4 regions of the Sporosarcina sp. FSL K6-1508 genome follow, and region 4 is predicted to be linked to each of the others. Evidence: riboswitches for the same ligand, from Rfam matches in the RefSeq annotation. Region 4 holds a riboswitch; each other region holds the start of a gene.

Region 1 (3,461 bases), 520 kb from region 4:
ATCAAAGACGTGGCAAGCAATTCGCTTGGGATGGATGAACCTCTAACACGTCAGCAAATGGAGTCGGCATTAATACGCGCATTCAATTTGCAAGGTAGTGAACTAATCGATTGGCCAAGCCTTACTTCATTGGATAAAGGGAGTGTTGGTATAGTTCCCAAATACGGAACGATGCCAGGCACAGAGAATGGTCTGTTCAATCCAGAAACAACGGTCGACCGTGCTACTTTTGCGGTGGTTCTGCATCAAGGACTTGTAGAAAATGGTAACATTGAAACCATCAAAAAGTATGCGTTAACTAATTTAAAGCTGTCGCCTAATTTTATTCGAATTCCCTCTACTGTTCATTTAATGAAGGTGTCATTTGATGAACATCCGATTTACTTAAGATCAGCAGAGGATATCCTTTTCACGAATCATACGAGAATTGATAATACGTTTTCACGAGATAATATTTACACATATAATGTCGGAGAACAAGGTGCAATAATAGAGCTAACGGTGCGTTCTTTTGATAATGGGGATTACTTCTTGTTTTCGAAAATTAACAATCCTACTGAATCTGCTGTAACGGTTGATGTTATTCAAAAAGAAAATGAAGTTGCTTCATTTGAGTTAAACCGTTATGACCGCTACAAGATTAAACGTAATGAAGAAGATGTCTTTGGCAGTGACACAACGTCCTATCCAACAGGCTTACTGCGTTTTGTAAAGCAAGACGGGTCAGTGAAAGAGCGGATGGTCGGACAGTCATATTTATCGAAGCAATTGTCATTGGAGTATGAGGATGAGGGTTACAGCTACATGCGTCAATTACTAGGTGAAAAAGAAGCATTATCGTATGCCCAAGTTGGCTCTACTCTACTATCCGTTCATACGTTGAATTCAAAAGGCGATGACATCGTAGATCAATGGTATATGAATGCGGATGGTCAATTGTTTGCAAATGAAGAGAATATGGAGAGCTGGATGCAGGAGTCAGCCAAGTATTATAAAAAACGTAATAATTGGTATACTGCGGGTGGTGCATTCAATAAAATGGCGACAACGACAGAACCAATGCCTGATAATGGGCAAGGCTATGGAAGAAACTTGCTTCTATTAAAAGAAGATCGAGCGCTGGTATTATATAATGAGCAAGAAGATCGTTATTTTGAGAACTTAATTTACAACTCCTTTGTTAATTTGAAGAATTTCAAAGGCGACAAAGAGTACTGGGAAACAGAAGTCACAAGCACCTATTTGAAAGATCTATACGACATTACTGCTCCATTCATTGATACACGTTTTAATGAGCAAATTGCGTTGTTCTACTATAATAGTGGTGCCGATTTTGGAATCAAAAATGCGAAAGAACCGCTACGTAATTATGCGGACTTACTTGTTTCGCAAAAAAGTAAAGGAAATGTTATCCCTGTGAATGACAAATCCTATTACATTTCAGATTACTTCCCAATTGCACAGGAAGTGACGACGCATGCTTCTATGAATCACGTGTTGGGCGGTATGAACATTTTACTCATGGCCTACAATGAGTTCCATGATCAGAAATATTTAGATGCTGCTAGAGCTGTTCAAACAGCGATTGTAGCGGAAAAAGATGATTGGCTTCGTGATAGCGGCGATATTTGGTACCGTATTTCTCCACTGGGTGATTATAAAGGCGATGATTACAAGCATCTGACTTTAGAGGATTTATTAAATTCGTACAAACTTTGGAAAGATATTGATCCGACGTATTTGCCTTTGCTAGAAGAAATGATCGCTTCAAAAGCATCATTTTTATCGAATGAAAAGCTTGGCTACACAACCAAAATAAAGAATGGTTTACGTGATATCGACTTATTGAAGTATCTTCCAGAGGGTGAAGAACGAACGGACGCATTATAAAAAAACACTAATTAAATAGATACTGCTAGGGGAGCCGTTTAGGCTGAGACGCATCATACATGTAAACCCTTCGAACCTGATCTAGTTCATACTAGCGTAGGGAAGCAGCTGAAATCCTACAATCACTGTCTTTATATATGTAGAAAACAGCCGCTTTCCAATTATGGAAGGCGGCTGTTTTCTATTCCATTACAGTTTCACTGAAGTAAAATATAGATAAAGAATGGATGGGTGAAATGGAAAAGAGAATCAGTAGCTTGGTTGATGAACGTCAAGAGGAGTTGTTGCGATTGCTTGGAGATCTGGTCCGATTTCCAACTGTCAGTCCGCCTGCAAGAAATACAGCTGGCGTGCAGAAGTATATTCAAGACTTTTTAGAACAAGAGAAGTTCGAAACGGCTAGTTGGGATGTGTTTTCTGGCGATCCAAATGTTATAGGCATTAAAAAAGGAACAGATGGCACTCTGCATAATAGCTTAATCATTAATGGTCATATAGACGTTGCGGAAGTGGGGGATGAAACAGAGTGGACTGTGCCTGTCTTTGATCTGACGACGAAAGATGGCTTTGCATATGGACGGGGAACTTCTGATATGAAAGGTGCAGTGGCGGCGACTTTAATGGCCGTTAAATTAGTAAGGGAATTGGGTGTTGAACTTAAAGGCGATTTGCAAATCCAGACGGTCATTGGGGAGGAAGCAGGAGAAGCTGGAACACTTTCGTGTATGGAAAAAGGCTATACGGCAGACTTCGCGCTTGTAGTAGATGGCAGTGATCGTCAAATTCATGGTCAGGGTGGTGTAATAACCGGCTGGATAACAATCAAAAGTAAGGAAGTTTTCCATGATGCGATGAGGATGAGTATGCTCCATGCAGGTGGTAACGTCAAGGGGGCCAGTGCGATCGAGAAGATGATGAAAGTGATTGCTGGACTGCAAGACTTGGAACGTCACTGGGCCGTGACAAAACAGTATCCGGGGTTTGCACCGGGTATGAATACTATCAACCCGGCAGTTATAGAAGGTGGAAGACATGCGGCTTTTGTTGCGGATGAATGCCGACTTTGGATCACTGTTCACTTTTATCCGAATGAAACGTATCAATCTGTGGTGAATGAAATTGAAGATCACCTTAACCATGTAGCCAAAGCGGATCCATGGCTGCGAGAAAATCCGATTCAATATCGCTGGGGCGGAAAATCGATGATTGAAGAGCGAGGAGAAATATTCCCGGCGCTGGAAATGAACGCGGATCATGCAGCTGTTCAACTGCTTGCAGATTGTCATGAGCAAACCGAAAAAAGTCCTGTAGTCATCGGTATGTCGAGAACAGTAACAGACGCGGGATGGTTAGGTGAGGCAGGAATTCCAACAGTTATCTATGGACCCGGGAAGTTGGAAGAAGCTCATTCTGTCGATGAAAAGATAAGCATCGATGAGTTACTAACTTTTACCAAGACGCTTATGCTCTTTATAATTGAATGGTGTAATATGAAAAAATAAGAGAAACGCTAAAACGTCTTCCATCGGTTCTATCTGCTGGAAGACGTTTTTATAGAAGAGTCTGTGTAG
Region 2 (3,461 bases), 270 kb from region 4:
CAATTTTTCAAGATCCATTGGTGCAATATATGTACCGTCTTTATAGACGCGCATATTACCGCCCGAAATTTCGTCGATTAGCATGATGTTACCTGTTTCAGCGTCGCGTCCAAACTCGAGTTTAATATCATACAGGTCAAGACCTTTTGCTGCAAGTTCATCTCTAACTACGCCTGAAATTTCTTTCGTCAACGCTTCAAGTGTAACGTATTCATCTGTCGTCAATAGACCAAGTTGCGCAAGCCCATCCTTGTTAATCGGCGGGTCGTTACGGTCATCGTCTTTGAGCGTGACTTCTACGAAGGCATCCAATGGTTGTCCTTCTTCACAATATGCGCCGTATCTACGCAAGAAGCTTCCAACCGCACGGTATCTGCAAATCACTTCAAGGCCTTTGCCGAACACTTTTGCTGATCGTACTGTCATCGTTACTTCATCAATATTAGCATCTACATAATGAGTGGGAATATCTTTATCCGCCATCTTTTCAAAGAAGTATTTCGTCATCCGAAGTCCGGATTGCCCTGCACCTTCAATCGATAAGCCGACTGTGTTCGCGCCAGGATCGAAAACCCCATCTTCTCCGGTTACATCATCTTTAAATTTCAGCAGGACATTATTGCCCTCCAGTTTATATACGTCTTTCGTTTTCCCTTTATATATGAGTTCCATGCGTCTGTTCCCTTCTATAGTAGGATGAACGTTCACCTTTAGTATAATTGAGAACCGTCATAAGAAAAAGAGTTATTCGTAAATATCGGATAATGTTCTTCCTATCACAACAAAAACTGTACGACAGCCGGGCTAAACTCTACGACTGATTCACATTACTGTACGACAACAGGCAAAACTTTCACCCATTACAACCTATCAGCCCATTTTTTTGAATTTCCTACTCGTCTACTTGCATACAATTGTTGTATACTTGTTCTAGTAAATCTAAGCTCTATCGAAAGAGAGTGAAACTTCATGGGCCGTAAATGGAATAATATCAAAGAAAAGAAAGCGTCAAGAGATGCCGATACAAGCCGTATTTACGCAAAGTTCGGACGTGAAATTTATGTCGTGGCGAAGCAAGGCGAGCCGGATCCTGAATTGAATCAAGCGCTGAAATTTGTCGTTGAACGCGCAAAAACATACAGTGTACCAAAAGCGATTATTGACCGCGCAATTGAAAAAGCAAAAGGCGGTTCAGAAGAAAACTTTGATGAGCTGCGTTATGAAGGTTTCGGACCAAATGGCTCAATGGTTATTGTCGATACGCTGACAAACAACGTTAACCGTACTGCATCAGAAGTACGTGCCGCATTCGGTAAAAATGGCGGTAATATGGGCGTAAGCGGATCTGTATCTTATATGTTTGATGCTACTGCCGTTATCGGACTTGAAGGTATGTCAGCTGACGACGTTCTCGAACTTCTAATGGATGCAGACGTCGAAGTGCGGGATATCCTCGATGAGGAAGAGTCGGTCATCATCTATGCTGAACCAGACCAGTTCCATGCCGTTCAAGAAGTATTGAAAAATGCCGGAATTACAGAATTTAATGTCGCTGAAATAACAATGCTTGCACAAAATGACTTGACGCTTTCACCGGAAGCACAAGCTCAATTTGAAAAAATGATTGATGTCCTCGATGATTTGGAAGATGTTCAACAAGTACATCATAACGTCCACTTAGACGATTGATTAAAACTGTTCACCCTTTCATTCATTCCGTTGACATGCTATGCTACTAATTGATTGACAACTTCATAATCTATTTGACCATTAGGGGAATCCTTTTAAAGGACTGAGAAACGAGTTCCACTCCGCTACCCTTATTACCTGAACAGGTTCGTACCTGCGTAGGGAAGTGGCATGTCTTCCTTTTTGTGCATTCAAACGCCATCGACAGACCACTTTCCATACCTGGAGAGTGGTCTTTTTGTATTGAAAAGCGGAAGGCGCCTTTACAAAGGAACGCAGCTTAAGTGCGCCACCTCCTGTGGCAACAGCTGCATGACCTACATCCTGTAGGCCTCCGACAGGCATAAGACGGTTTACGAAGAGGGCGTTCTTCAGCCCTCGCAGTAAAACGACTTATGACCCGAGGGGCTGGCATCTGAAGCTAGCCATAATTCCACCTCGAAAAACATCTTATCTTTTAATAAAGGAGGAATTTGATGAAAGTGATTGCCGTAACAAATGATCGGATGACAAGCCAGCAATTAATAGACACACTGTTAACAATCGAACCCTTTATTGACGCAATCATCTTACGTGAAAAATCGAAAGTAGATGCAGAAATCATTGATTTAATTCAAATGTTACAAACGGCAGGATTCGATAAAACCAAAATCATCGTCCATAGGCGAACAGATATCGCTTCGATTATGGGGATAAAAAAGGTTCAGCTTCCCGGAAACAGTGTGCCTCTGGCGCTACTCAAAAACCAGTATCCTGATATTTTATTCGGCAGATCCGTTCATTCCTTCGAAGAAGCGGAAACTGCCTATAAAGCCGGCGCTGACTGGATTCTCTATGGGCATATATTCACAACAACTTCCAAAGATGGCATGCCGCCGCGCGGGTCGGAAGAACTTTCTCGAATTACTGAGGCACTTCCCATTCCTATTTACGCCATCGGGGGGATTAAACCTTATCACCTTTCCCAGTTGCAACAAGCTGGTGTTGCAGGTATTTCGATAATGTCAGCCATTTTTGAAAGCGATAATCCCCTAGCTGCCGCAAAGATCTATCAGGAGGCAAGCCATGTCGCACAACGTTGACGTTGCGGTCATTGGCGGCGGAATTATCGGGTGCAGTACTGCTTACTATTTAGCGAAAGAAGGCTTATCTGTCCATCTCCTTGAACAAAACGAAATTGCGCAAGGTACCACTAAAGCAGCCGGCGGAATGCTCGGTGCACACTCTGAATACATGAACGACACATTTTATTCATTCGCCCGTGAAAGCCAAGCCCTATACAAGGATTTCCAACTAGATACAGGCGTAGCCATTGGTTATAAACCAGGCGGGATTATTCAATTTGCCCGTTCCGATCAAGAGCGAATTACGCTTTCACGTTGGCATGATGCTCATTATCTTTCAGCCGAACAAGTTGGCCAGCGTATACCCCATGTCGCTCCCCCTGCTTACGGAGCTTATCTTTTTGAAGAGGATGCCCATGTTCATCCTGAAAAGACATGTCTGGCATTTTGCAGAATGGCCCAAAAGTTGGGTGTGACTGTTTCAGAACATAGCCAAGCGGATGAAATCGAAGAATACGGCAGCAACTACCGCATTGAAACTAACTCATCCGTTATAACCGCAAATCATGTAGTTCTAGCGGGCGGGGCTGCGAGCGCAAGACTTGTGCCAAGATTGCAGATGACGGCGGTGAAAGGTCAATGTATGCAGCTTAATGCAATGAGCATGCAATTGCCTTATACACTTTTCCATAAAGGCTGTTATATCAT
Region 3 (3,461 bases), 820 kb from region 4:
ACGCCGGGACGGGAAGACATTAGCACTGCAATTGCTGTTCCTGAAATAATCGAAATGGCTAAGCCGATAACAATCGTCATCAAAGTAACCGGCAGATGTTTCAACAATAATACTTCCTTCAGTTCCCAAAAACGTATAAAAATTTGAATAGGGGAAGGTAGAATGAACGCTTTACCGTAAAGGCGTGCGCTCAACTCCCAGATACTTAGAAATCCTAAAATAATTACTAAGGATGTCGTATTTTTCACAGCGTTACCTCACTTCTAAGCTTGCCGATAAGCAGTTCTTTTAGCTGGAGCATTTCAGCGCGATGTAAATCGTTTCTTAGTCGAGGTCTTTCAAGAGGCACTTCGATTTCCACGAAAGAAGTGACAGGTTTGTTTTGCAACAGAAAAATACGATCTGACAGAAACAGTGCTTCCTCTACGTCATGTGTGATGAAAAGCACAGTTGATTTGCGCTTTTCCCATTGATTGATGAGCCACTCTTGCATAGCCAGTCGGGTGATGGCGTCGAGTGCTGAAAACGGTTCATCCAACAATAGGAGGGAATTGCCAGAAAGAACAGCGCGTAAGAAAGCGACGCGCTGCTTCATTCCACCCGAAAGTTCTTCTGGATAGTTATCCTCTGTTCCACCAAGGCCGAACTCTTGTAATAATGGTTGTACTTGTTCCTTGGCGGCCTTCTTATCTAATCCGGCTACTTCAAGTGGAAGGCATGCATTTTCTAAAATGGTTCGCCAAGGCAGTAGCAAATCTTGTTGGGGCATATAGCCGACCTTTCCGAGGCGCTGAGTATTTGGATTCCCTTCAAGAGAAATGGTACCGTTTGAGGGTTCATCTAATCCGGTTACAAGACGGAAAATCGTGCTTTTACCGGAACCGCTAACACCAATTATCGAAATAAACTCACCGGGAAGAATGTTGAATGACAGATTATCGAGTATGCTGTTGCCTGATTGGTACGTGAATGAAACACCGTCAAACGATAGCATTTATCATTTCAACTCCAGGCCACATTTGTTTTGTATTTGCCATATCCCAAAACATATATTCATAACGAGTTGTATTGAGGAAGATCTCCTCGAGCTTTAACAGTTCATGCTCCGGTTTTCCTTCTGTTGATTTGTTCATTAAATCAATACACCAGCCCGCAAGTTCCTCGAATTCATCCGAAGAATACATCTGAATCCAATCGCCATATAACGAGTGATCGGCAGCACCTGGAATAGCATTTAGCTCCTTACCGATTTCCCAGTAACTCCATGCGCAAGGAAGCAGAGCAGCCATCACTTCCGCAACGGTTCCATTTTGACAGACGTGTAACATGTAGTGCGTATAGGCAAGAACAATTGGTGACGGCTTAGCATTTTCAAGTTCCTGTTCAGAAATGCCGAACCGCAGCGCGTAGCTTCGATGCAGGGCCATTTCCTTGTTCAGCGTCCCATCGAGTAGTGTCGCAAATTTGCCCATCGTTTCCAAGTCGTCGGCTTTTACAGCCCCAATCGCAAATAGTTTTGCATAATCAATCAAATACAAGTAATCCTGTACCATATAAAACCTGAATTTATCCGGATCAAGCGTCCCATCGCCAATTCCTTGTACGAAAGGATGGCTATGATTCTGTCTCCAGATTGGTAACGTCTTTTCAAGTAATCGTTCGGTGAACTTCATAACTAAAACACTCCCCCTTTGATTTTATCCAATTAAATAAACGTAACAAAAAACCCACTCCTTGAAGAAGAAGTGGGTTGTAGACAGACAACAGTGTCCCGGAAAACAGACCGGCAGAATTATTGTGTCAGCACCTCTTCCTTACGCTGGTATTAACCAGTTCAAGTTATAAGGGTCAAGGCACATGCCTCTCTCAGCTCTGTTAGAGCACCCCTAGCGGTGGATCATATGAAATTGGACTCATTGTCATTATAGGCATACTAAAATTAGAAGGTCAACCTTAACATTGGAAAAAGTAAAAAGGAATGTATGTTTCATTTTTACGGAATTATCCTGTAAAGTAGAGAGAAAGAACATTGAAAGGGGAAATTGAAGTGAAATTTTTTCATACTGCGGACTGGCATTTAGGCAAGCTCGTTCAAGGGATTTATATGACGGACGGACAGCGTTATGTCCTTGATCAATTCATTGAGGCAATTAGAGAAGAGAAGCCGGATGCGGTCGTTATCGCAGGCGATTTATATGACCGTGCGGTACCCCCGACAGAAGCGGTTGCACTACTCGATGAAGTGCTCGGAAAAATCACCATGGAACTTGAGACACCTGTCCTTGCAATTAGCGGTAACCACGATAGCCCAGGACGCCTCCATTTTGGAAGCGGATTGATGCGAGTGAATGGTTATCATATTGCCGGTCAAATGACGAAAGAAATAGAGCCGATCGTTTTAACGGATGAATTCGGAGAAGTCCATTTTCATCTCGTACCGTTTGCAGATCCATCGATTGTAAAGCATTTATATGGTGATGAAACAATCGTGAATCATAATGATGCAATGAAAAAAGTGATAGCTGGAATTCGTGAACAAATGGCAGATGGTGCACGACATGTGTTTGTAGGACATGCGTTTGTGACACCTCACGGGGAAAGTGAAGACAATACGAGTGACTCGGAACGGCCACTGGCAATTGGCGGAGCAGAATACGTTTCGGCACATCTTTTCGAACCATTTCACTACACAGCACTTGGACATTTGCATCAGGCACATTATGTGTTAAATGAAACGGTGCGGTTTGCAGGATCGCCAATGAAATACTCGATTTCAGAAGAAAACCATAACAAAGGTTTTTTAATTATTGAACTTGATGCGGAAGGACAAGTTGTTGTTGAAAAACGTGCGTTGAAACCGAAGCACGATATGCGGACAGTTGAAGGGATTATGGAAGATATTTTATTACATACGGTGAGTGAGGACTACGTATTCGTCAAACTATTGGATGAGACACCGGTCTTATTCCCCATGGAAAAAGTTCGGTCGGTCTATCCGAATGCGATGCATGTTGAGCGTAAAGTGTTTATACAGACTGCAAATTCGAGGGATGAACAACGGATGGAACATGTGAAGCATGATGATTTAGCACTATTTAAAGCATTTTATGATGAGATGAAAGGCGAAGCGCCAGACACGGAAACGGAAACTCTTTTTGCGGAAGTGCTCCATGAAGTTATGCATAAGGAGGGGACAGGACATTGAGACCAATCCAACTAATAATGACAGCATTTGGACCATATAAAGGGATGGAAACGGTCGATTTCAGGGAATTGAAAGACAATCGGCTATTCGTCATTTCGGGTGCAACAGGTGCAGGGAAAACGACGCTTTTTGACGGTATTTGTTTTGCGCTATACGGTCAGGCGAGCGGAGAAGACCGAACGGATAACCGTGCGATGCGAAGTGACTTCGCTGACGATGCAGTTCAAACGACCGTTGAGCTGACGTTTGACATTCA
Region 4 (3,461 bases):
ATATGCTCCGCTTTTTCAGAGATAAAAGGTTCAACTGCGAGAACCATTCCTTCTTTTAAAAGCGTCTTATCCCAAGCGTCATAATAGTTGAGTACATGCGAAGGTTCTTCGTGCAACGCTTTACCGATACCGTGGCCAGTCAAGTTTTTGATGACTTTTAAGCCATGTTCTTTTGCTTCGCGTTCAACTGCTTTACCGATTTGATTTAAGCTAGAACCTGCTTTAACTTTTGTCATTGCACGTTCAAAAGCACTTTTAGCCACATCGCATAATTGCTGTTTCTTGTCATCGGGTGTACCAACGACAAATGAAATGCCTGTGTCAGCAAAATAACCATTGTAGGAACCAGAGACGTCAATATTAACAAGATCTCCGTCTTCTATGATGCGTGAACCAGGCATACCGTGGGCAACTTCACTGTTAACGCTGATGCATGTAAAGCCAGGAAAATCATACTCTGCGATGGGTCCCGAGATTGCACCTTTCTCTTCGAATAGGCGTCCTCCAATATCATCGATTTCTTTCGTCGTTTTACCGGGGACGGTTGCTTCTTTCATCGCTTCCCTGATTTCAGCAACAATTTTGCCGATTTTTTTTAACGCTTCAATTTCTTGCTCAGTTTTTGCAATCATTATGCACAAGTCCTTTCTTCCGTTCATTCTTTTTCATACCATACTATATCATAATGAGGTGAACAAAAATGCCTGCAAACTTTAAAAATGTTTGCAGGCTTTCAATTTATCTTCGTGGAATTGTAGTACCAGCCGCTTTTTTTTTCGACATCACTTTTCGTACAATCGGATAGACGACGGGTGCCCATTTTATAGCGGTTTTCAGTAATCTGCCAAGTTTCATCAGAAATCACTCCTAGATAAAGCATTTCTTACTTTTTCCCGTAATGGCTGTTTTGTAAACATTTATCTCAATACTTTGACGCCTTGAAATACGTTCCAAATAAGAATAGCCAATAAGAGTATTCCGTAGACAAGCATGAAAAGAAGGGGAGTTAGTTGCCAAAAGCCGAAATTTCCGCTCGGCATCTCATCCATGCTGTACGTAAAGGAAAACATTGAAAAAGAAAAAATGACTAATCCCGCAATAAGAAGTACGGTAGGAACAAGATGGGAAACAAATGAGCGTTTTGCGTGGGTTTTTACTTCCCGGTCGTCCGTAACGAAATAAACGATGACAGGCAGAAGTAAAGGGGCGAAAAAAACGCTAAAATAGCATAAGGCAGCTAGTAGTTTACTGTTCATCAAAGATATCCCTCCATTGTACTTTTACTATATCGGATACTTTCCATCCTTATTAATCATCTTGCTTAAAGGGGGGCCATCTTATACAATGTAATGGACAACTGAATTACTGGAACCACAAGGGGTGCCTATTTTGGCTGAGATTGGACAAGTTGTCCTGACCCTTAGAACCTGTAAGATTATTCTTGCGTAGGGATGTGGATGGAAATTGACATATTCGATGTCCCATCTATCCGGGATGTCTTTTTTTATGGCCACATCCTACGCTGAACTGGTAGGGGGAGGAATAAAATTGGAACGGAAAAAACTTCAACTTTTACTTGAGGTAGCTATTTTAGGTGCGATTTCATTTGTACTTGATCAGATTGGTTTTAAAATGCCACAGGGTGGGTCGGTGACACTATCGATGTTACCGATTGTCATCATGGCATTTCGTTGGGGCATTATGGGCGGCATGCTGACAGGGTTCGTATCAGGTGTATTGCAACTTCTGATGGGTGGATTTGTATTAAACCCTATACAGGCGGCGCTCGATTATTTCGTCGCTTATACGCTCGTCGGAGTAGCTGGTGTTACGCTAGCATGGCTGTTAAGCAGTAAAGCAAAAGGTAACAAAGGATCGATGGTTACTGCAATTGTCATAGGAACAGTCATCGGTGGTTTTCTTCGATATCTAATCCACTTTATCGGGGGAATCGTATTCTTTGCTTCTTATGCACCCGAAGGACAGCCTGTATGGCTTTATTCATTACTTTATAATGCAAGTTACATGATACCGGCAATTATTTTGGCAGCGATTGTAACGTCTTTATTGTTCACTACAGCACCGCGTCTTCTTGAGCGTAAATAAAAAATCGCCGTTTTCTCCTTTGTTGGAGGACGGCGATTTTTTTATTTTGTAGAGGTAAGTGATCTTCTTCTAAAGAAAATAGAGGCTGCGATGGAGGCAGCGAGAAATAGGGCTGCAGCTGAAACGAATAATTCATCTCCGCCATTTTTTACTGCAATGCCAATAAATGCCCATATGAAAACTGCGTTGAATGCTATGTCTGCATAATGGTACAAAAAATGAAGAGCAATCGCAGTAGCAAACGTTAGGTAGATAACGGTCCATAAAGGATCACTTAGACCCCACCCAGACCACTCGTGCAACGTCAGGACATAGCTGACGTTTGCAATGGTGGCGACAAAAGTCCAGCCAAGATAGACAGCAATCGGACCTCTTTCGTAAAAATGATTATCTCTTTTAGAGTACGTAAAGTAAATGGTCAATAGCGTGACGAGAAGTAGTACAATGACAACAATCGTCCATTCAAAAAAGCCAAAATGCCAGAGCAGTATCCAAGCAATGTTAAATAGGCAGCTGGTCACAAATAGGACAGCTCTTCGGGTAAATAACGCATGTTCAACTGTTGCTTTGTTTCGCATGAAGCCATACAACCAGATAGCGAGAAGCAGGTAAATAACTGCCCAAATTGAAAATACATAACCTGCTGGTGTAAATAGCACTGGTAAGCTATTTGAAATTTCCCCAGTTGTTTTACCGTTGATAGGCATTATATTCGCAGCTGCATTGACTAGGATAACTGCAATGAGCGAAAAAATCATAATCATAATTCTAAACATATTTAAATCCTCCTACTGAACAGTATACAGAGGAATGGGAGAACCTGCGAAGGAAAGTATGAACCTTCCGTCACAATTGTAATATTTCGCTTCCCGAATATTCATGTTATAATCAAGAGGTGTTTTTGGAAAATTTAGAATGAATCAGGGGGAATTATAATGACGCAAAAAATGTATTCAGAAGTGTGGGATCTTGATGTGTTTTTTAAAGGTGGAAGTGGATCACAAGAATTGCGAACACACTTGGATAATCTGAAAGAAAGTCTCAGTTCATTAGAAGAAACGGCATCTGCATTTCTAGTTCCTAAGTCAGCAGATGTAGCAAAAGAAGTGTCAATTCTAATTGAATCCCTGAAAGAGGTTGCACTTAATCTGTCGCAAGCAGGCGCTGTTATCGGGTGTTTCCTTGCGGCAGATACAACAGATAAAAAAGCATTACAACTGCAAGGTGAAACGGGCGCACTTGGGGCACGCTTTTCTACGGTCGGGCTTAAAATTAGGCAAACACTTGCAAAAGCGGATGAGGATACATGGAATGGGTTAATCGAGTCGGACGAACTCAAAGAGTTTGCATTTGTA

The links. A riboswitch is a leader RNA that binds a small molecule or an ion and turns the genes downstream of it on or off. The one in region 4 is predicted to bind thiamine pyrophosphate.
Region 1: linked by a shared signal. The riboswitch ahead of MKZ11_RS10525 (acetylornithine deacetylase) and the one ahead of thiT (energy-coupled thiamine transporter ThiT) in region 4 are both predicted to bind thiamine pyrophosphate.
Region 2: linked by a shared signal. The riboswitch ahead of MKZ11_RS06330 (thiamine phosphate synthase) and the one ahead of thiT (energy-coupled thiamine transporter ThiT) in region 4 are both predicted to bind thiamine pyrophosphate.
Region 3: linked by a shared signal. The riboswitch ahead of tenA (thiaminase II) and the one ahead of thiT (energy-coupled thiamine transporter ThiT) in region 4 are both predicted to bind thiamine pyrophosphate.

The regions. Positions count from the first base shown of each region.
Region 1 covers NZ_JBBOXF010000001.1:2,090,052-2,093,512, forward strand. The annotation lists gene MKZ11_RS10520 (S-layer homology domain-containing protein) at 1-1,890, shown strand, start outside; TPP riboswitch at 1,908-2,010, shown strand; gene MKZ11_RS10525 (acetylornithine deacetylase) at 2,127-3,392, shown strand.
Region 2 covers NZ_JBBOXF010000001.1:1,299,618-1,303,078, reverse strand. The annotation lists gene MKZ11_RS06340 (phosphoribosylaminoimidazolesuccinocarboxamide synthase) at 1-672, opposite strand, end outside; gene MKZ11_RS06335 (YebC/PmpR family DNA-binding transcriptional regulator) at 970-1,689, shown strand; TPP riboswitch at 1,763-1,871, shown strand; gene MKZ11_RS06330 (thiamine phosphate synthase) at 2,166-2,771, shown strand; gene thiO (glycine oxidase ThiO) at 2,755-3,461, shown strand, end outside.
Region 3 covers NZ_JBBOXF010000001.1:2,389,932-2,393,392, forward strand. The annotation lists gene MKZ11_RS11960 (ABC transporter permease) at 1-248, opposite strand, end outside; gene MKZ11_RS11965 (ABC transporter ATP-binding protein) at 245-994, opposite strand; gene tenA (thiaminase II) at 981-1,673, opposite strand; TPP riboswitch at 1,795-1,898, opposite strand; gene MKZ11_RS11975 (exonuclease SbcCD subunit D) at 2,048-3,205, shown strand; gene MKZ11_RS11980 (SMC family ATPase) at 3,202-3,461, shown strand, end outside.
Region 4 covers NZ_JBBOXF010000001.1:1,570,546-1,574,006, forward strand. The annotation lists gene map (type I methionyl aminopeptidase) at 1-632, opposite strand, end outside; gene MKZ11_RS07685 (hypothetical protein) at 739-855, opposite strand; gene MKZ11_RS07690 (hypothetical protein) at 918-1,256, opposite strand; TPP riboswitch at 1,367-1,469, shown strand; gene thiT (energy-coupled thiamine transporter ThiT) at 1,549-2,106, shown strand; gene MKZ11_RS07700 (tryptophan-rich sensory protein) at 2,148-2,882, opposite strand; gene MKZ11_RS07705 (M3 family oligoendopeptidase) at 3,042-3,461, shown strand, end outside.